Regions from separate parts of the Paenibacillus sp. PvP094 genome, predicted to be linked through region 2. Evidence: predicted binding sites of a transcription regulator. Region 2 holds the regulator's gene; each other region holds the start of a gene.
What was found. Region 2 encodes Rex, which represses fermentation and respiration genes when NADH is low (regulators of the CRP and FNR family bind a similar motif). Its sites were predicted from a motif close to TTGTGAAATATTTCACAA; they were not measured.
Positions count from the first base shown of each region.

Region 1: the regulator Rex is predicted to act here: its motif matches at 4,164-4,181, upstream of pflB (formate C-acetyltransferase).
Region 3: the regulator Rex is predicted to act here: its motif matches at 2,676-2,693, upstream of ABIC22_RS11835 (formate/nitrite transporter family protein).

Region 1 is NZ_JBEPOM010000001.1:4,176,898-4,184,477, reverse strand. Features, by position in the region: gene ABIC22_RS19210 (ABC transporter substrate-binding protein) at 1-748, opposite strand, end outside; gene pflA (pyruvate formate-lyase-activating protein) at 996-1,748, opposite strand; gene pflB (formate C-acetyltransferase) at 1,821-4,079, opposite strand; gene adhE (bifunctional acetaldehyde-CoA/alcohol dehydrogenase) at 4,611-7,223, opposite strand.
Region 2 is NZ_JBEPOM010000001.1:4,357,250-4,364,829, reverse strand. Features, by position in the region: gene ABIC22_RS20145 (3-hydroxyacyl-CoA dehydrogenase family protein) at 1-712, opposite strand, end outside; gene ABIC22_RS20140 (AAA family ATPase) at 846-2,348, opposite strand; gene ABIC22_RS20135 (hypothetical protein) at 2,341-2,868, opposite strand; gene ABIC22_RS20130 (hypothetical protein) at 3,167-3,697, opposite strand; gene ABIC22_RS20125 (amidohydrolase) at 3,742-5,046, opposite strand; gene ABIC22_RS20120 (redox-sensing transcriptional repressor Rex) at 5,033-5,686, opposite strand; gene dinG (ATP-dependent DNA helicase DinG) at 5,875-7,580, opposite strand, start outside.
Region 3 is NZ_JBEPOM010000001.1:2,557,871-2,565,450, reverse strand. Features, by position in the region: gene ABIC22_RS11840 (molybdopterin-containing oxidoreductase family protein) at 1-1,363, opposite strand, end outside; gene ABIC22_RS11835 (formate/nitrite transporter family protein) at 1,754-2,593, opposite strand; gene ABIC22_RS11830 (DinB family protein) at 2,757-3,227, opposite strand; gene ABIC22_RS11825 (FAD-dependent oxidoreductase) at 3,375-4,736, opposite strand; gene pelA (pectate lyase) at 5,258-6,430, shown strand; gene ABIC22_RS11815 (glutathione peroxidase) at 6,504-6,983, opposite strand; gene ABIC22_RS11810 (IucA/IucC family C-terminal-domain containing protein) at 7,127-7,580, opposite strand, start outside.

The DNA of each region.
Region 1 (7,580 bases), 180 kb from region 2:
TCGCAAAACCTTGAATCACACCCGGATCGGTCCACTTGGCTTCACCAGTTGCAAACTTCGCAGTAATCTCGGGACCGGCATAACGGGACCACAGATGGTTCGTCAACATCAGCGGGACCCAGCCGGCCTTGGAAGCAGAGGCAAGAGGCACTTTCCCATCTGCTTTGATCTCGGCCAGCATATTATCAAGCTCAGCCATGGTCGTTGGTGCTTGCCAGCCCTTTTTTGCAAAATATTCTTTGTTATAGAAAAAACCTTCGCCTGAACCACCAATCGGCAATCCATACACTTTGCCTTCATACGTGAACGGTTCAAGGGATGTAAACTGATCCTGAATGCCCAGCTCTTGCAAAATCGGTGTCAGATCCAGCAGCATGCCTTCCTTGGCATACACTTTGGAGTCCGGGCTCCCGAACAGTTCGAAAATATCCGGTGGATTGCCGGCCGCCATTTCCCCGCGAAGCTTTTCCTTCCGGTTCACATCTGATTCAACCCCGTCCAGCGTAAAGGTCAGATTAGGGACCTCACTTTCCACTTTGTCGACGACGTCCTGCAGAATGGCCAGCCGTTTCTGTTTATCCGCCCCTACTTGGGTGTGACGAAGCAGCATTTCCACCGGTTCCTTGCTCGTCTCCGGTTCGGAGCCTGAGGCTCCCTGCGGATTTTCGTTCCCTGAGCCCGAACATGCAGCCAGCGTCCAGGACGTAACCAGCAGCAGTGAGAGCAGCATTATCATTCTTTTTTTCATCGTCGTTGACCCTCCTCGGCATATTGCGCATTTGGTTTTACACTCTGATTATAAAAAGCCGGAGCTACCATCGTAAGGATGACAATTCATCAATGAGGGGATAAAATCCTTCACTGAACAAGCCTTTTCGTAATCCTCATGTAAAATGCAACAAAAAACAGCCCTTGCGACGTCTGTCGCAAAGACTGTTTGAAGAGTGGGTCCATTTTATGGAATATTCATTTTCTATCGGACCCATGGATATGGATCATTTTGCCCGAGCAAGTGTGTCTGTCGTTTCTTTCCGCCCCTGTTCAATCAAGCGATAAGCCCGTTCCACATCTTCTTCGGTAGGAGACGGAACGCCTTCGAGCGGATATACTTTTCCCAGTGCCTGCCATTTGTATATGCCCATCTGGTGATATGGTAAAATCTCAAACTTCTCCACACCATTCAATGTTCCGATATAGCGTCCCAGGTTAAGCAGATCTTGTTCATCATCATGAATGCCTGGCACGTATACGTGCCGAATCCACATTTTCCGGCCATGATCCGATAACCAGCGGGCCATCCGAAGTGTTCTCTCATTGGATTTCCCAGTAAGCTTGATATGCTTTTCATCATCGATATGTTTCAGATCCAGCATGACCAGATCCGTATGGTCCAACAAGTCAAGAATACGTTCAGGTTCATTGTAGCCGTTGCTGTCCAGGGTGGTGTGCAGTCCCCAGCGCCGCTTCACTTCTTTGAAAACCTGGCCGACGAACTGAGCCTGCAGCGTCGGTTCGCCTCCCGATACCGTAAGTCCGCCACCCGAACTGCGATAATAGGTCAAGTATGGCTCGATCTCAGCGAGAACTTCCTCCACGCTCATATCCCGGCCTCCATCAAGCGCCCATGTATCCGGGTTGTGACAATATTGGCATTTCAGGTGACATCCCTGCATAAAAAGCACGAAGCGGATGCCTGGGCCGTCAACCGTCCCGAAAGTTTCGAGTGAATGAATATGTCCGTTAACCATGCTGCCTCTTCCTTTCTGTATCCGCATCCGCTGTGCGTTTATGATGGTGATCTACTCCTGTTTACCGTGTTATTACATCGAACCGTGGAAGGTCCGGTTAATGACATCCAGCTGCTGCTCACGCGTCAATTTGATGAAGTTTACGGCATATCCGGATACCCTTACGGTCAATTGTGGATAGTTTTCCGGATGCTCCATGGCGTCAATCAACTGCTGACGATCGAACACGTTCACGTTCAGATGGTGAGCACCTTGACCAAAATAACCGTCCATCATGGCAACCAGATTGGATTTGCGCGTATCGGACTCTTTACCGAGCGCTTTAGGCACAATCGAGAATGTGTTGGAAATACCGTCCAGGCTGTGTTCATAAGGCAATTTGGCTACAGAACCCAGGGATGCCAGAGCTCCTTTTTTGTCACGTCCATGCATCGGGTTGGCACCTGGAGCAAACGGTTCGCCTGCTTTACGTCCATCCGGTGTTGTACCGGTTTTTTTGCCGTACACCACATTGGATGTGATGGTCAATACAGATTGGGTTGGAATGGCATTGCGGTACGCTTTATGTTTGCGGATCATGCCCATGAAGCTCTCTACCAGTTCAACCGCGATGCTGTCGACACTGTCTTCATTGTTACCGTAACAAGGGAAGTCTCCTTCAATTTCAAAATCAACGGCGATTCCTTGCTCGTTACGAATCGGTTTAACCTTTGCATATTTAATTGCACTCAGGGAGTCGGCTGCAACGGACAGGCCGGCAATACCACAGGCCATGGTACGTACGATATCGCGGTCATGCAGAGCCATCTCGATCCGTTCATAACTGTATTTGTCATGCATGTAGTGGATTACGTTAAGAGTATTCATGTACAGTTTAGCCAGCCATTCCATCATCGGTTTGAACCGTTTCATGACCTCATTGTAATCCAGCACTTCGCTTGTAATGGCCGGATATTCCGGTCCCACCTGTGCTCCGGATTTCTCGTCGCGTCCACCATTGATCGCATACAGCAGTGCTTTTGCCAGGTTGGCACGAGCGCCGAAGAACTGCATTTGTTTACCGATCTTCATGGCCGATACACAGCAGGCAATCCCGTAATCGTCTCCGTAGATGGGACGCATCAGATCATCATTCTCATATTGGATGGAGCTGGTTTCAATGGACACTTTGCTGCAATACTCTTTGAATGCCTCCGGAAGTTTGGTAGACCAGAGTACGGTCAGGTTTGGTTCCGGTGCTGGTCCCAGATTGTGCAGCGTGTGCAGGAAACGGAAGCTGTTTTTCGTTACGCGTGTTTCCCCGTTCACGGACATCCCGCCGATGGACTCGGTTACCCACGTCGGGTCACCGCTGAAGAGCTCGTTGTAATCCGGTGTACGCAGGAATTTGACGATCCGCAATTTCATGACAAAATGGTCAACGAGTTCTTGAGCCTGTTCTTCGGTCAGGATGCCTTCCTGCAGATCACGTTCAATGTAGATATCCAGGAATGAAGATACACGTCCAAGGGACATTGCAGCACCGTTTTGTTCTTTGATGGCAGCGAGGTAACCGAAGTACAGCCATTGGAACGCCTCTTTCGCTGTGGTAGCCGGCAGGGAAATATCGAAGCCATGCATTTCGCCCAGCTGCTTCAATTCCTGTAGAGCCCGGATTTGTTCGGATAACTCTTCACGCAGACGAATGACATCTTCATCAATGACATCCACTTCAAGAGCGTTCAGTTCTCCTTTTTTCGCGCGGATCAGGAAGTCCACCCCGTACAGAGCAACCCGGCGGTAATCGCCGATGATCCGACCGCGGCCGTAAGCATCAGGCAGACCTGTAATGATGCCGGCTTTGCGCGCTGCGCGCATCTCGGATGTATACGCATCGAATACACCCTGATTATGTGTTTTGCGAATATTAGTAAATATATCAATGACTTCTTGAGGCATTTCGAAGCCGTAAGCCTGACATGCATCAATCATCATGCGAATTCCGCCTGTAGGCTGAATGGAACGTTTGAATGGAGCATCGGTTTGCACACCGACGATCTGTTCCTTGGATTGATCCAGATACCCTGGTTGGTGAGACACGATCGTTCCCGGAGTGTTTACGTCCACATCCAGTACACCGCCGTTATCCCGTTCTTTTTTGGTCAGATCAGATACGATGTCCCACAGGTCTTTGGTGTTCTGTGTTGCCCCTGCGAGAAATGCTTCATCCCCGTAATACGGAGACAGGTTGTGTGCCAGAAAATCATTCACATCCACGGATTTGGTCCATGTGCCTTTCGTAAAGTTTCTCCAGCCTGTTTGTTGTTTTACGTCTTTTTCGATCACCGACATAGTAATCCCTCCACAAATTTGGATTTCCGGACACATGACAGGGTGCAAGCAAAATCGTCTCATCTGTGCCCAGAGCCGCGATTAATGTGAACTTTTTCACATATCAGCCGGAACACGTTCTCTCTACATGGGAACCGGAACCGCGGGATGGATGTTTTTCTTACATTTTCAGTATACGTCTTGCGGGTTTCACCATCTGTGATTTTTATCACAAAGTTAGTGAACTTCCTCACTCCACCATTGCAGGATCATGGTGAAGGTAAAAGTTTACACCGGATCACTGCGTGGTAGAACAACCTTCCAATCGCTGTTATCTCCAGATTTTTTCGTTCCCTTTTCAAAGGGAAAAATCCGGAGATAAACGCGAACGCTTCGCTTTTACAGGTTATTTCTCCCCCTCCGTTGTTGTGTAAAATGTTAACTTCAACGGATCCCCAAAGGATTCCGTCATCGACAAAAAGACGGCAATCGGGGCTCCCCTCCCGGGGAACCCTGAACCTATTGCCTAAACCTTGCTGTTAACGATACTGTTTATTCAAACCGTCCGTAGAACGCATTGCGGTAAACGTCTGCCAGTTCAGTCACCAGCGGCAGTTTCGGATTGGCAGTTGTACATTGGTCTTCGAAAGCACGATCGGCCAGGTAATCTACATGAGCTTCAAAATCCTTGGCATCAAATCCGATTTCCTGGAACGATTCCTCAATACCAAGTGTTTTGTTCAGTTTGCGAATTGCATTGATGAGGCTGTTCACCCCTTCTTCTGTAGTTCGTGCAGGCAATCCCAGAATTCGAGCAATTTCAGCATACCGCTCATCTGCCACAAAGTGCGAATATTTCGGGAATGATGCAAATTTGGTTGGTTTTTTCGCGTTGTAACGAATGACGTGCGGCATCAGGATTGCATTGGTACGTCCATGTGCGGTGTGATACTGTCCGCCCCATTTGTGCGCCAAGCTGTGGTTAATCCCCAGGAACGCGTTAGCAAAAGCCATACCGGCAATCGTCGAAGCATTATGCATTTTCTCACGTGCCAGTTTGTCCCCTTGCAGCGCCGATTGCTCCAGGTATTGGAATACCAGCTGGATCGCTTTGATCGCCAGACCATCCGTGTAATCATTTGCCATAACCGATACATAAGCTTCAATGGCATGAGTCAGTACGTCCATACCTGTATCTGCAACCGCTGTTTTCGGCAGTGAATAGACGAATTCAGGGTCTACGATGGCTACATCCGGTGTAAGCTCATAGTCTGCCAGTGGATATTTGGTGTTGCCCAGATTTTTATCTGTGATTACGGCAAACGATGTTACTTCCGATCCTGTACCCGATGTTGTCGGAATCGCTACGAATTTTGCTTTTGATCCAAGGCGTGGGTATTTATAGATCCGTTTACGGATATCCATGAATTTTTGCTTCAGATCGTTGAAGTCCGTGTCCGGATATTCATAGAACAACCACATGGCTTTGGCAGCGTCCATTGGTGATCCACCACCAAGAGCGATAATGCAGTCAGGCTGGAAGCGGCGCATCATTTCTGTACCGCGGTCTACCGTTGTTGTTGATGGATCGGGCTCTACATCCGAGAATACTTCGATTGCTACCGGCATTTGGCGTTGACGCAGATAATGCTCCACTTTTTCCACATAGCCCAGTTTGACCATCATGGCATCCGTAACGATGGCTACGCGAGTAATATCAGGCATTTTGGCCAGATACTGCGTTGCTCCTTTTTCGAAGTACACTTTGTTTGGCACTTTGAACCATTGCATATTCACGGTACGGCGAGCCACCCTTTTCACGTTGATTAAGTTGACGGCAGTGACATTCGATGAGGTCGAGTTACGGCCATATGAACCGCATCCCAGGGTCAATGACGGCATGTTTGTGTTGTAGATGTCCCCAATGGCACCGTGTGTGGATGGCGAATTCACGATGATCCGTCCTGTTTGCAGACGATCCGCAAATTTGCTTATCACTTCTTCGTTATTCGAATGAATAACAGAGGAGTGCCCCATGCCGCCAAAGGCAACCACTTCCGCAGCACGCTCAATCCCTTCAGCTGCCGTTTTTACTTTGTAACAAGCGAGTACGGGACTTAATTTCTCTGCAGACAGTGGGAACTTGGTGCCGACGCCTTCAATCTCTGCTACAAGAATTTTGGTGCCAGCCGGGACTTCGATACCACACATTTGCGCAATGGTTACTGCCGATTGACCGACAATCGCCGGGTTAACGGCACATTTCTCCGCATTGATGGCACCTGCTGTCAATTTCGCAGCTTCATCCTTATTGACAAAATAACAACCGTTCGCAATCATTTTCTTTTTCACCTGATCAAAGATCGGCTCTTCGATGATGACTGCTTGCTCGGAAGCGCAAATCATGCCGTTATCAAACGATTTGGACAAGATCAGATCCGTTACCGCCTGATTAATATCTGCCGTTTTCTCGATAAAGCAAGGTACATTCCCTGGTCCAACGCCGAGTGCCGGTTTACCACAGCTGTACGCTGCGCGTACCATTGCTGATCCACCTGTCGCCAGAATGAGCGCTACATCGTTATGATTCATCAGTGCATTCGTGCGGTCCATGGAAGGATCATCAATCCACTGGATACAGTCGGCCGGAGCACCATGCTTCACTGCGGCTTCCAGCAGAATTTTGGCGGCTTCGCGGCTGCAGTTCTGAGCTGATGGGTGGAAACCAAAGATGATTGGGTTACGTGTTTTGATGGAAATCAACGCCTTGAACATCGTGGTGGATGTCGGATTGGTCACCGGGGTAATTCCCATGATAATGCCGACTGGCTCCGCTATTTTCTGGAAGCTCTCGTACTCGTTATCTTCAATTACACCTACGGTTTTGTCATATTTGATGCTGTGATACACATATTCTGTTGCAAAGATATTTTTGGTGATTTTATCTTCATACACTCCGCGGCCGGTTTCTTCCACCGCCATTTTGGCAAGCATCATGTGTTTGTCCAGACCTGCCAGTGCCATGGCTTGCACGATGCGGTCAATCTGTTTTTGATCCATGGACATGAATGCTGCGTGTGCTTTATTCGCTTTGTCAATTAACGTTTGAATATACTGACCTGCTGTCGGTTCTTTTGCTGGGGCGACTTCGTTCTTTACAGCCATCTCCCTCATCCTCCTAAAGGTTCGTATTGGTTTTTGGTTTGTCTCTCTTCTTTACGTACACATCGTAACATGTCGAAAAGGTTAATTATGTGATTATTTTCACAAAGTATAACAAATTTAATTTAAGTTTTTTGGAGTTCCTTCCACAGGTCATTTTCACTTCCTATTTAAACTATATAGCTGTCAAATGCAGCCTTCCCTCTCCAAAGTGAATTTAATCACAATGTTTGAAATTTCGCCATTTTTGCCACCTTTCCATGCCCCTCAAACGGTAAGATTAGGTATATACTGAACTTAAAAATTGAACCACCGCAATTTGTACCGTCCTCCCCGGCGGAGATGACCCTAATCAGGACG
Region 2 (7,580 bases):
ATCCGAAACGGTCAGCCATCTCAAGCGGGCCATGCTGGAAGTTGTATCCGATACGCATTGCATCATCGATATCTTCAGCAGAAGCCACGCCCTCTTGAAGGACATGAAGAGCCTCGTTGATCAGCAAGCAGATCAGTCTGGACGTAACGAATCCAGGGGATTCATAGATCATTACACCTTTTTTGTCTACAACCTCTTCCACAAATCTTCTTGTTTCATCGAAAGTGGAATCGGATGTTTTCAAACCACGAATAATTTCTACAAGGTCAACCCGGGAAACCGGGTGAATAAAGTGCATACCAATAACACGCTCTGGGTATTTGGTCGAGCTTGCAAGCTCGGTCAAACTCAGCGTGGATGTGTTACTTGCAAGAATAACGTTGCTTGGGCAAACTTGATCCAATTGACTAAATACCGCCTTTTTCGCTTCCAGGTCTTCCGAGATCGTTTCGATAACCATATCGCATGATCCCAGTTCTGCCAGATGAGCTACTTTGGTAATACGGGATAAAATCAATTTTTTCTCGGCTTTGGTAATAGCCCATTTCTCTAATTGCTTATCGAGGTTTGTTTCAATCATGTCATATGCATGGTTAAGCTTCTCCGCCGTATGCTCCACTAGAAGCACATCAAGTCCTTTGGCTGCAAGCATTTGGGAAATGCCTTGTCCCATGGTGCCGCCGCCGACAACTCCTATTTTTTTAAAAAACATGGTTCTGCTCCATCCTTTCGGTTCTCTATTTCTCTATTGTACCCTGTTCGCCGAAAATTACAAATTTCGACCCAACATATAATAATATCTTAGCACGAGTGAAAAGTAAAAAAAAATAACCGGCATAAATAAATTATGCCGGTAAAAGGGCGCTGTCACGAAATTGACAACGAAATTGCTCCCCAGACAAAACTTCTTCTCTCATCAGCGTATCCAATGAATTGTCGAATATTGTCCGTTGTTCTTCGAGCAGACGTTTGGTCTGATCCATCAGATCCTGCAGAATCATTTTATTTTCGCGCATGAGCTCTTCTGTTGTAACCATATCCATGTTTACAATACCAAGCGAGGTCAGACCCGAAGCCATCATGGTCTGTACAACATTGGTCGCCTGTTCGAAGTCATTGCGTGAACCGGTACTGCGACCACCATAGTACATTTCTTCAGCGGCTGCACCGCCAAGTGCAATCATGATCTGTTCTTCCAGAAAACGCTTGGTGTATAGGAATTGCTCCTGCTGCGGATTGTGACGTACATAACCGAGTGCCTGTCCACGCGGGCTGAGAGCTACCTGGCTTACGCTGCCAGGACGTACGAGCTCTGCCATGATGGCATGTCCCAATTCGTGAATGGCTACCCGTTTTTTCTCTTCAACACTGGATTCACGATCTGTCTTCTCACCCATCATGACTTTATCAATCGCCAGAGACAAGTGGCGCTGTTCAATGTTGAGCAGTCCATCTCTCATGGCGTAGATTGCTGCTTCATTCATGACACTTTCAAGCTGTGCACCTGAAAAGCCGTAGGATTCCTCTGCTGTTTTCTCCAGGTTTACACCTTCCATAAGAGGTTTATTCACCGCATGAAGCTCTAAAATATGTTTTCTGCCTTTCTTGTCAGGCAGGTCCACCTGGATATGACGGTCAAAACGTCCCGGACGAGTTAAGGCGCTGTCCAGCATTTCCTTACGGTTTGTTGCCGCAATAACGAGAATACGCGGTGTATCAGATGTATAAATTCCGTCCATTTCCGTTAACAGCTGATTGAGCGTCTGGTCATACTCACGCTGCTGACCGCCTTCACGTTTACCACCAATAACATCAATCTCATCGATAAAGATAATGGCGTTCTCTTTGTTTTCTTTGGCGGCACGTGTTCTGGCATCACGAAACAAATCACGAATTCTTCCTGCACCTACGCCGACGTACATTTCTACAAACTCACTGCCTGAAGCAGCAACGAATACGGAATCAGTATAATGTGCAGCCGCTTTGGCCATCAGGGTTTTCCCTGTTCCTGGAGGGCCCGTAAGCAGGATCCCCTTCAATGGGCGAATCCCGAACTTCTGAATTTCTTCATGTTTGATGAGAAAATCAAGAGCCTCCCTCAGCTCCTGCTTGGCACTATCCTGGCCGCCAATTTCCTCAAACGTCAGTTTGGAAGGTCCTTTTTTCTTGCGCTTACGTTCCTGACCCGCTCCAACCGTAATGCCACCACGCATCTGCATCATAAGCAGCAGTCCGCCCACAACCGCCGCTGCGATCAGAATCGGAAAGATATTCACACCAATAAAAGCGAGAAAAATAATCAACACGGGGACAAAACCAATGGCAACTTCCTTCGTCCATTTAGGCATTAGGCCACACTCCTATCTGGCCGGGTACACGCGGCAGAATAATAAACTTGCTGGCATCTCCGTCTCTAAGACTTACATATACGTTATTGTCATCCATGGCAGTATTCACTTGAATACCATTGGTCGCCATCTTGGATAATGTTGGTGTAATTTCGGTGTACTGCTTGTTCTCCATCGCCTGAGCAACGGTAAACATCGCATCGCCCCACCAGTTCTCCAGGGCTTCATTCGAATGATCAACGACATCAAGTTTCAATGAGCGCGAGCCGATCAGGGTCTGTCCTTCTTTCTGAATATATTGAACCAATCTGCCCAAATCTACATTTGGCTGCAAATCAAGTTTCAATTGTACATCATTGCGGTTAATAGTTAACTGAACATCATTAACCCCTTCATACTGGGTTACCATTTTTTCAATCGGATTCTGCATGGCCACCTGACGATACACAAACCAACCTCCAAACAACACAACGGCTGAAATGACGGCAGTTAAAGCAATAGGCAATACTTTTAGCTTCAAGTGAGTTTCCCCTCCCAAATTTTTGGCCCATCCCTATAGCTTATAGGCATAATATGAATTGTGTACGAATGACCTGTGATGTGCCCAACAGGTTTTATTTCTGTTTGATGTAACCTTGAATACATATTTGAGTATATCACATCGTATATACAATTTCGAAGGCGAAAATATGAATAAATTATTAATTTTAACTATTCAAATCCAGAATAATTTTCGAGATACGCCAAAAAACCGGATCAGGCGGGGTTCCGTCTGCCGGTTCTTTGAAGATTTTACCTAAAAAATCTCTGAATATCTGTTAACTGTTTGGAATCGTATAGACCAAATCAACCTGTTCTCCATTGCTGAAGCGATAGAATCGATAATAGTTGTGCGTATCATCATTGTAATAAACTTGCCATACATAGACGCCATTGACGACTCCAGGCATAATTCGTTTGATCTCTCCGCCCGGTACTTCAGAGCTGAATCGATTGCGAACTTGTGCTTCCGATAACCCGTTCTGCAGCAATTCACTGTGCACAGCATTGCTTCCTGTGACCGGTTTATTGGTTGCATCAAACTTAACCCAGACGGCGATGTCCTGATTATCTTTATTTTTGGCCATCATCGTCCAGTAAATGTTATCTTCGCCTTCTTTTTGACCCCAGACGTATTTTCGGAGATCCTCATAAGAAGTTATCCCGAGCTGCTCCTGCGCCGCTTGAATAGCTAGCGCTTCTTCGTTGCGCTGGTCCTGGGTAATATAGACATAGAAGCGCTGTAATCCAAACAGAATCAAAATTAGGATAAGCAGCGAGATCCAGATCCATTTCTTTTTTCTTTTCAAAAGCCGAACTTCCTTTCCCCTATGACGCTGCTGCTATTCTGAAATTAACGGGCGAGCAGTCCGTCAAATGCAAGTTGAGACTCGCGCAGAATGCGCTCTTCATCCATAGTAAGACATTCACCATGTTTCACCAGCTGTTTGCCGTCAACCCATACATGCTCCACATCCTTGGCTGAAGCGGAGTAAATGGTATGAGAGATCAGATCCGTGTGCGGATAGAAGTGTGCTTGTTCAATATTTAGCGCAATGAAATCAGCCTTCATGCCGACTTGAAGTGCTCCCGTATTGTTCAGGAAGATGGATTTGGCACCATACCCCGTTCCAAGTAGCAGCGCTTCTCCCGCTGGAACCGCTGTTGGGTCACCGGATACTCCCTTGTGAATCAAAGCAGCCAGTCTCATCTCTTCAAACATATCCAGGTTGTTGTTGCTTGCTGGTCCGTCTGTTCCCAGAGATACGGTTACTCCAGCTTTCAGCAGATCCGGAACACGCGCAACACCCGAAGCAAGCTTCAGGTTGCTTCCCGGATTGTGAGAGACCGCTACATCATGGCGTGCCAGAATTTCAATCTCCTCATCATTCAAATGCACGGCGTGAGCTACGAGAGAAGGTCGAGAGAAGAAACCGAGCTTTTCCAGATGTACCACTGGACGCAGTCCATAATCCGTTACATTCTGTTCGACTTCGCGAAGGGTTTCCGACATATGGGTGTGCAGCGGCAGATCCAGATCATGTGCAACCTGTACCAGCTTCTCTATGTAATCCGGAGGGCAAGTATACGGCGCATGCGGTGAGATGATCGTCGTAATTCGACCACCAGCCTGTCCGTTCCACTCGCGTGCAAACGCAGCCGATTCTTGCAGTTTGCGCATTTGCTCTTCTTCGGAACAGAGACCAATGACACCACGTGCCAATGCGGCACGAATCCCGGATTGTTCAACTACTTTTGCCACCTGGTCCATATGATCATACATATCCAGGAATGCCGTTGTTCCGCCTTTCAGCATTTCTAATACAGAAAGGGAGGTACCCCAATACACGTCCTCAGACGTCATTTTCGCCTCCATAGGCCACATTTTCTCCTGAAGCCATACTTGCAGGGCCAGATCGTCCCCGTGGCCTCTCAGAAGCGACATGGCTGCGTGACCATGCGTATTGATCAGACCCGGCAAAAAGACCAGTCCTTTGCCATCAACCTTTGGCAGGCTCTCATCTCCATCCGGCAGTGTCTCACCAATATGCACAATCTTATCCTCTTCAACGACCATATACCCTTGAACCACGGTCCATTCCGTACCACTATTTACAGCAAATTTGCCGTTATGAATTACCCATCTATTTGTCGTCATCTTCCTCGTCGTCCTTTCCGTTCTCCAGATAATAAGCCAGGCTAAGCAGATCCGTTGTAAAATCAGCATGATGAATGCGGACGTGCGGTGGTGTTTTCAAGATGGTAGGTGCAAAGTTCAGAATCGCTTCAATGCCGGATTCCACGAGCTGATCGGCTACGTTCTGAGCTTCGGTATCCGGAACGGTAATGATTCCAATACGAATATTATCTTTTTTGACCGAATCCGTTAGTTCATTCATGGGCTGTACTTTCAGGCTGTTAATCTGACTGCCGATCTTAGGACCGTATGCATCGAAAACAGCAACAATTTTCATGTTGTCTTTCAGATAGGCGTTGTAATTGGACAATGCATGTCCCAAGTTACCAGCTCCGACCAGAGCAACATTGATTTGCTGATCAATTTTCAAAATATGACGGATTTTCTCGATTAGATACGATACGTCATATCCAATGCCTTTGCGACCGAAGTCCCCAAAGTATGCAAGGTCTTTGCGAATCTGGGCAGGATTAAGATCCAGGCGTAGTCCCAGTTCCTGTGATGACACCGTGCCTACCTCACGTTGATGCAGTTCATTCAAATAGCGCAAGTAAACAGGCAATCTGCGTACCACAGCTTCCGAAATTTTATCTGATTTCATTACATTACTCCCCCTTACCAAGGCCACAATAGATAAATAAAAATGTAGCATCCCGCATAACCTTTTTCGTTTCCGAATGAAATCATGCAAGATGCCTTATAAAATATCAAGTTAAAAGTGCTTCAAAAATAATTCACACCCTAATAAAGTTTACAGCGAGAAGCCCTTATTACGCAACGACGTCATCCCTAATTCGCCGTAGTTTCATCCTGTGCTGGTGTTTCCAGCCACTCGCTAATCCGTGGAACCATCTGTTCAGTCAGCATATGTTCCATTTTGGGACCGGGTAATGAATATAGGAAATACTTTCCGTAATAAGACTCAATTACCCTTGTATCGTAAACGATGACAATGCCCCGATCCTTGGCCGTACGAACAAGCCTGCCGAATCCCTGCTTGAAACGGATGACGGCCTGTGGAACAGACAGCTTCATAAACGGATTCTTTTTCTGTTCCTGCAGCAGTTCACTCTTCGCCTCGACAAGCGGATGGTTCGGTGGCTGGAAGGGCAATCTCACAATGGCCAGACAGGTTAGCGCCTCGCCAGGGATATCTACCCCTTCCCAGAAACTGCTGGTGCCCAGCAGAACGGTTGCTTTTGCATCCTGGAACCTGCGTGTTAACTTGGAACGACTGCCACTATCAACGCCTTGACCAAGCAGCGAAATATCGTTACCCGACAGCGCTTCTTTTAATGGGTCGTAAACCTGGCGCAGCATTCGGTATGAAGTAAAGAGCACCATCATGCGGCCCTTTGTCGCAATAGCCGTTTCGGCCAGAGATCGTACAAGCATGTCGACAAAGTGAGCATCCCCCACACTGCCTTTTACGCTTGGGAAATCACGAGGGATGACCAGCAAAGCCTGGTCCCTATACCGGAATGGCGATGGCAGCATGGACGTCAGCAAACGGTTATTATCGGCTGCTTCCTGCAAGCCAAGCTGTTCAATCATGAACTGAAATGACTTATCGACCGAGAGCGTAGCCGAAGTAAGGACAACGCTTTTCTTTTTATCGAAGAACATGTCCTTCAACTGTGCACTAACATCGACAGGAACGGCATACAGCTGCAGTGATTTGCTGCGGAATTGGCCGCTTGCCTCCATCCAGTATACCGTTTTGGCATCATCCATTCGCATGAAGAAACGAAGGTTTTCTTTGAGCGTTGCCAAATCCTTAAGCAGACTTGTAATGTCCGTGATCAAGCTATCCGATTGATAATCGTCCTGGTCTTCTTTCACTTCAAGAAGCAGCTTGTCTCCCTTGCGGATCAAGTCCCCCAGTGTGACATAAATCTGGTTCTCGTAATCCTGCAGCTCCTGCCACTTCGCCGGTTTCATTGAAGGCTTCAGTCTGAGGGAAAATTGCCCCGTTTCTCCCGGAGAAGCATCACTCCGCTCAGGCAGCAGGTTAAACAAGGCATCGCTCAAACGATCCCACATTTCTTTGACTTCAACAGCGAGCGGAAACATCTGGTCAATGACTGAGCCCCACTGCACCGAATTTTCATGCCCCGCCAGTTGTGTTCGCAGCATGGGAAGCTGACCGTTCCGACTATCCTTAAACAATCGGGTCAGGGTATGAACCAACGTGAAATATTTCATGTGAAGACCCAGGTGCTTACCCGCCACATCCTCAAGATGATGAGCCTCGTCGATTACGAGACTATCGTAAGCAGGAAGAAGCTGGTGAGCTGCTTTTACATCCGTAAACAATTTAGAATGATTCGTAATGACGATATCGGACAATCCTGCTTCATGCTTCGCCCGATGGTAGAAGCACTTCCTGAACCACGGACAAGAACGTCCCAGGCAGGATTCCGATTCGCTCTGTACCGTTTCCCAAAAGTCCCCACCGCGCGCACTGAGGTTCAGCTCCTCGTCATCTCCAGTCT
Region 3 (7,580 bases), 1.8 Mb from region 2:
CCATTGGGGCAATGACCGGTTCCTGCAGATGAACATACTGATGCCAGTAGGACGTATACAGATCTGTCGCTTCAAACGAAGACTTGGCCGGCAGCACAATGTCTGCATACTTGGCCGTGTCCGTCATGAACAGATCATGCACAACGGTAAACAAATCTTCCCGTGCAAAACCTCGCTCCACCCGCTCGGTATCCGGTGCCACCACCAGTGGATTGCTGCAGTAAACCATTAACGCCCGGATCGGCTGCTGCGCTTCCAGCAATGCTTCGCCAATCCGGTTCATGTTCACAACCCGTGCTTCCGAATTGCTCCGAAGCTCTGGACGCTCCAGTGCGTCGCTATTGGTGCTCGCATAGCTGTTGGTGCGTACGGCTCCGCCGCCTCGCTTCAGCCATTGTCCCGTGATGGCAGGCAGACAGGCAATGCTGCGCACATTCATGCCTCCGTTGTCATGGTGCTGAAGACCGTTGCCGATGTGAATATGTGCTGCCTGCGCGTTTCCGTACAGTTCAGCCAGCTTCACGATATCTGCTTCCGGTACACCCGTGATGCGCGCAACCCGTTCAGGGGTGTAGTCGCGGACATGATCACGCAGTGCCTCATGGCCCACAGTATACTTTTGCATAAAGGCTTCGTCTGTCAGGCCCCGGTCAAACAGTACATTCATCAGTCCCAGTGCGAGTGCGCTGTCTGTCCCCGGGTATAGCGGAATAAACCAGTCTCCCCATTGAGCTGTACGATTCCGGTGAACATCAATGACCACGATTTGGGCACCTTTTTTGCGGGCTTTCTCAGCCAGGACAACTTGGTGCATGTTTGTACTTACAATGTTGCCTCCCCAGACCAAAATAAGGTCCGAATGCTCCGTATCTTCAGGCAGCGTTCCCCGATTGGCGCCCATCGTATATTTCCATCCGGTATTCCCTGCCGCATTGCAGATCGTTTGCTCCAGCATACTTGCACCAAGCGCATTGAAGAATCGACGATCCATCCCATCTACCCCAAGGATCCCCATATTGCCGTAGAAGCTGTATGGCAGGATGCTCTCCGAGCCGTACTTCGCGGATATCGATTTGAATTTCCCCGTAATCTCATGGATAGCTTCATCCCAGCTTATACGTTCGAACTTGCCTTCACCTTTCGCGCCGACACGTCTCATCGGATATTGCAGCCGCTCGGGGTGATATATCCGCTCTGCCATGTTTCTGACTTTATTGCAGATGGCGCCTTTCGTAATCGGATGGTCAGGGTTGCCCGCCACCTTCGCGATTTTACCGTTCTCCTTATGAAGCAGCAGGCCGCAAGTATCCGGGCAGTCAAGCGGGCAAACCGCCGGGAACACGCCATTCTCCTGATCGATCATATGTACAAGTCCTCCCCATTTAAAACTATCCTTACATCATATAATTTTGGAGGTAATGACGTAAAGAGAACAGTCATGTTTTGTTCGCTCAGGCTTGATGCCTTTAATTCAAAAAAAGTTTTGGTCCCATGATTCATCCTCGAAATTCAGGGGTAAATTAAAAACAAGGCATTAGGTTAGTGTTTCCCCACTTCCTCCTCATGCCATATCATGGACCACTCCCGAAATTCGCCATGAACAGGTTTCGTTCCCCCGAACCTTGTCATGGCGAATTTATTTTGTCTGTAAAAAAAGCGATCCCATCTTCGCCGGCTTACGGTATAACATACACCGTGAACTCAAGGCAGTAAGGGATCGCTTTAATATATTCAGTTGAAATTGTGCGGGCAATTATGCCTGTTTGCTCCAGATCGGTCTGGCTTCCGGCTCTACTGTCTGAACAACCGCTTTGACCTCGGTCTCGGTCTTCCGCAGGTACACCATCCAGTAGGCAGCAGCAACGAACAATGCGCCTCCCGTCAGATTACCGAGCCATACCGGGATGAAGTTCATAATGTACTGCCCCCATGAGTAATGCCCTTCGAAGATAGCAGCCGGAATAAGAAACATATTGGCAACCACGTGCTGGAATCCAATAGCAACAAAGGCCATGGTCGGAAACCAGATGCCGAGCACCTTGCCACTCATTGTATCCGAAGCGTAAGATAGCCACACCGCCAGGGCTACCAGCCAGTTACACCCGATTCCAGATATAAACGCCTGTAGAAAGCCGTCATGCAGCTTGTGTCCCGCCATATCCACAACCTTGGTCAGATACACTCCTTCTCCTGTGAGACCAAGCACATGCCCGAACGCATATGCCACGAACAGTGCACCCAAAAAGTTCCCGATCGTGACCAAGGTAAGATTCTTCAGCATGCTGCCTACGGACAGTTTACGGGCCAGTGTGGCGAGCGGTACTGCCATCATGTTGCCTGTCAGCAGTTCTCCCCCACCAATCAATACCAAGATCAAGCCCACGGGGAATACCGCTGCACCGATCAGGTTAACCAAGCTGCCCCATTCCGCCGGCGCGGAGGCAATCACGCGAATATCCAGCAGGAACCCAAGCGCAATAAATGCCCCTGCCAGGAAACTGAGAACGAGCACAGAGGACACCGGATTCTGTGCTTTATTTATCCCCGTGTTCACTGTATATTGAGCAACCTCAAGAGGTGTTTTTGCCGCCATGCCATCCTCTCCTTCACTGTTCATGAACGAAATCAGCTTACATCGTTGATATGTTCATTGTATCGCGAAGGGCTCGGCAGGTTTGTTACATTTATCACAAAGTCCTTAAAGTCCCCTTTTCCAGCTTCCGTGCTCTCTTGCTTGAGTGCAGCTGGTTGGTTACTTATTCTGTTCCCAGATTATGATGTTCACCAAAAATTTGCTGCAGATGGTGCTGCAGATGTTGGACGTAATCTTGTGCCAGCCATTCCATCGTAACCACACTTCCATCAGGTAAGACGCACGTTGGTAATTCCCCTGTCTCCGGCATGCTGGATAGAACACGAATGACGGACTGATTCAGACTGATCCAGAGGTTTAACACCTCTTCACTCGGTGCGCTGATGTACTGTTGGCTCTCTACCCATTGGTCTTGATTATAAGGTGTTATAGACAATGGTTCGGTCTGATGCTGCATTTGGACAAACCGGCTTACGTTATGAAGAGCCGAATCACATAAATGACCAAGAATCTGAAGACGCGACCATTTTCCTTCCATGCGTGGTTGTACAAGTTCATTTGGATTCAGTGCAAGAAACGAACGGGGTACGGATTGCAGCAAAACTTTGAGCTCGGATACTGTATCTGTAAGCATGTTGTGAACCTCTCCTTCATGTTCATATCTAATGGGTTGACCTCTAACCTGTTGTTAAATATAGCACCCATTTCCAGAACCAACTACATCAAGTTATATAAAAAAACTGCCGCATTTCTGCGGCAGCTCTCGGATTTCTATTTATTTTTACACCATCGCTGGTGCTTTCGCTTCCACCGGAGGCAAAGCCTGAAGACCAGCCGAGTTCAGGAAGTTCCATGGTTTGTTGTAATGCGGTTGGAAGAAGAAGTCGATGAAGGCGAGCTCATCTACGGTCATGTTGTTCTGAATGCAAACCGAGATCGTATTGATCGATTGCGTCAGATCCGCCTTGGACATCACTTGTGCTCCGACGATTCGGCGTGTAGCCTGTTCGTAAATGACTTTGAGCAGCAGTTTCTCAGCCGTTGGCATGAACTCCGGACGATAAGCATCTTCAAGTGTTACAGCTTCCACGACCAGCCCGTCATCTGTAGCAGATGTTTCGGTCAGTCCTGTACCTGCAATATTCTGGTCGTAAATTTTAATTCCTGATGTTCCTTGTGTACCCATGTAAGGCGTTGTTGGACGAACCAGGTTACGAGCTACCAGTGTACCCATTCTTACGGCATTGGTTGCCAGTGGAATGTAAGAAGCCTTGCCTGTTGGATTATAGTGAATCGCACAGCTGTCACCTGCAGCGAACACGTCTTTTTGGCTTGTTTGCATATATTTATCCACGATAATTGCGCCGTTCGGCAGCATATCCACCTGGCCTTTGAGCAATTCGGTATTCGGACGGAAACCAATACACAGGATTACGAGGTCTGTCTCGAATTCACCTTTTGATGTGATCACCTTCGTTACCTTGCCATTCTCTCCGGCGAATTTCTGTACAGTCTGACCCAGTGCAAGCTTGATCCCGCGTTCAGTCAGTGTGTCCTCAATGGCATCTGTAAACTCGGGGTCCAGATATTTGTTGAGGATCCGGTCCACACTATCGATCAAGGTGACTTCCTTACCATTCATTTGGAATGCTTCAACCAGTTCAATACCGATATACCCTGCACCGACAACGGTAACGCGTTTGGCTTCTTTGGCTTTTTCGATGATCGTATTGGAATGATTGTAGTTTTTGCAGAGCAAGATGTTCTCCATCTCGATCCCCTCAAGTTTTGGAACGACCGGCCATGAACCTGTTGTCACGATGAGCTTATCGAACGTATCTTCAAATTCTTCCCCTGTTTTGAGGTTTTTAGCCTGAAGTTTATGATTCGCGGCATCCACTGCTGTAACCTCATGCAGCATCTTGGTGACTACACCCAGCTCAGCCAGCTGGTTTGGCGAAGAGTAGAACAGTCCATCCGGATCCTTCACAACCCCACCGACATAAAGGGCGATACCGCAAGATAGGAAGGAAATGTTGTCATTGCGCTCATACACCGTGATGGTAGCATCCGGGTACAATTTGGCGGTATTTATGATGGCTGCGGTTCCTGCATGTGTACATCCGATAACTGCGATTTTCATAATAAAGGTCCCCCTTGAAATTATAAAATTTAAACCGTGCTTCATTTATCAAATAGCTGCGCTTGATTCCTGGTCTTTAAAACGACAATGGTTCCATTCTTTTTGTGAATACATTCACTAATGAAACTAAACGATTATGTGAAAATATTCACTACCAACTTGGTGACTTTGTGATTTATTTCACTTCATGTACTCATTATAATGTGATCTTTTTCACATTACAAGTGTTTTCTTAAAAAATATTTAAAAAATAGGATATCGCCCTGTGGACGAGCCGCTGCTTCAACCTCTAAGACCTATTGTCCCCTGAGCAATAACGGTTTATGCTATTGAACCTTTTGGAGAAAAAAGGCCTTCATCCTGACCGTATGGTAATACTGGCAGCTGATTGCTGAACGATAACAATTATAAAATTTTAAGCATATCAGTTGATTTTTATATTAGAAAGCGCTTACAATATTATTGACCCTTTATTTGGATTTTATATGAATAGAATACCAATTATGTTGGGAGGCATTCATTTGAAGAAACGTTCCATCTCTGTTTCATTAACGCTGGTTCCTGTCTCTGCAATTATCGCCATGTTGACCGCAGATATCGCCAGGCCCGTGGTTGCTTTTGCCGATTCCCCGCCTGTCACCATTAAAACCGAGGTGTTATCCTCCAAAACTTCTGCAGGGGTTGATGTATCTTCACTGCTGAATAAGTTCAGGGATTACAGCACGTTCTCTACGGGAGACTTGGCCAAGGACACCGCTTATGCGCTAAACATTGTATCCTGGCAGCTGCCGCATGGTGGGTTCTTCAAAGCAATGGAGGAGAAGTACAAGTCCTCCTGGGACGGGGTAGCGCCGCGTTCGGATTGGAAAGACCCAAAAGGCGTAGAGCTCGGAACGTTTGATAATGACGCAACTACAACCGAGATCCGCTTCCTGGCTGATATGTATGAAAAGACGGGCAACCCCCTCTTCCGGGACAGCGTCCGCAAAGCGGTGGATTTTATCCTCGTCTCCCAATATCCTTCAGGCGGATGGCCTCAGGTTTATCCACAGCGGGGCAATTACTCCGACAGCGTTACCTATAATGACAATGCCATGGTGCGAACCATGGTGCTCATCGATGACATCATTGAGAAGCGTAAAGGCTTCAACAACGATATTCTGAGTGAGGATACACGGTCCAAGCTGGCGGCGGCCTTGAATCGAGGAATCGCATATACATTGAAAGCTCAAATTAAAAACGGTGGTGTGCCTACAGTTTGGGGTGCCCAGCATGACCCGGTAACCTACGCGCCTGTATCCGGCAGAGCCTATGAACTGGCATCCAAATCCGGATCCGAATCTGTGGCCATCACGGCTTTCCTTATGTCCAGGCCTCAGACACCCGAGATTGAACACGCAGCCAAAAGCGCCCTCCGCTGGTTTGATCAGGTCCGAGAGGATGGAACCAAATATAATCGTCAAGGACCGGTGTATTTCGAGCCTGACCCGTCCAGTGTGATATGGTACCGTTTCTACAATGTAGATGAGGATGTGCCCTTCTATGCGGACCGCGACGGCAAGAAGTACATGGATATTATGGAGATCAGCGAGGAGCGGCGACACGGCTATTCCTGGGCAGGAAACTATGCCCGTAATCTCCTGCAGCTTGCCTCGGATCAGGGATATTACAATTTAAGCAAACCGCTCCCTTAACTTTCTTGGTAAAAATAGCTTTTAAAAAAAGCCTGTCCTCCAACTGGAGGCAGGCTTGATCTGTTCTACTTGATTATCCCAGCAGTTTCTCAATCTCTGCAGTCATCGCTTCAGGAGACTCTTTGGGTTCAAATCGTCCCACCACTTCACCTTCACGATTGACCAGGAATTTGGTGAAATTCCATTGAATCGTGTCGTCTTCAGCTGTCCCTGGCTGCTGCTCGCGAAGATACTGGAACAAAGGATGTGCATCCTCACCGTTCACGTCCACTTTGGCGAATACAGGGAAGTTCACACCATAGTTTATTTGGCAAAAGGATTCGGCTTCCTCGCTTGTACCCGGCTCCTGTCCTCCAAACTGATTACAAGGGAAACCCAGTACAACCAAACCCTGATCGCGGTAACGATCATACAGCTTCTGCAGTTCTCCATATTGCGGAGTCAATCCACACTTGCTGGCCGTATTGGCGATGACAAGAACTTTACCTTGGTACAGATCCAATGATACTTCCTGATTGGCTGGCGTTACGGCCTGATACGAATATACGGACATGACTGATTCCTCCCATGATCGATGTTGGTTTTGCGGCAGCTGTCATTACCTTGTATGCATACAACATAATACAGCGCCTGTCTCCATATTATAGACCCGGTGCTCACCAATTACCAAATTCAGCCTTGAGGCCTTCCTGCCTGTTATCCAGACATGGCTGCCAAGATGTCATCATAACGCTTCTGCCGTTCGGCCTTACTAAGTTTGGGACAGCTATAACAATAATTTTGGCCTCCATACACTTGGTGATGAAGACAGCATACCGGCTTCATCAGCATGGTCTCTCCTGGTTGATGTGGATTATCAATCTCTACCGGCTTGAACGATAACAGATTCTTCTTCAATCCGAGCAGGCTGGCAGGTAGAGCAATGACATGTTCATACCCTTCAATCACCGCTTCTCGCTCAGCTTCTTCGATATTCATTTGTAATGCTGTGGTCTTGTACCAACGGAGCATGGAGGCAAGCTGTGACCACATCTGACCAAGGCTCGCTTCTCCGGCAGAAGCAACCCCTTCAATCAAAGGACGAAGCTGCTCCGTGTAGTATGCGGTCAGGATATCCTTTCGCCATAAGGATTGGGCTGTATCTATGAGA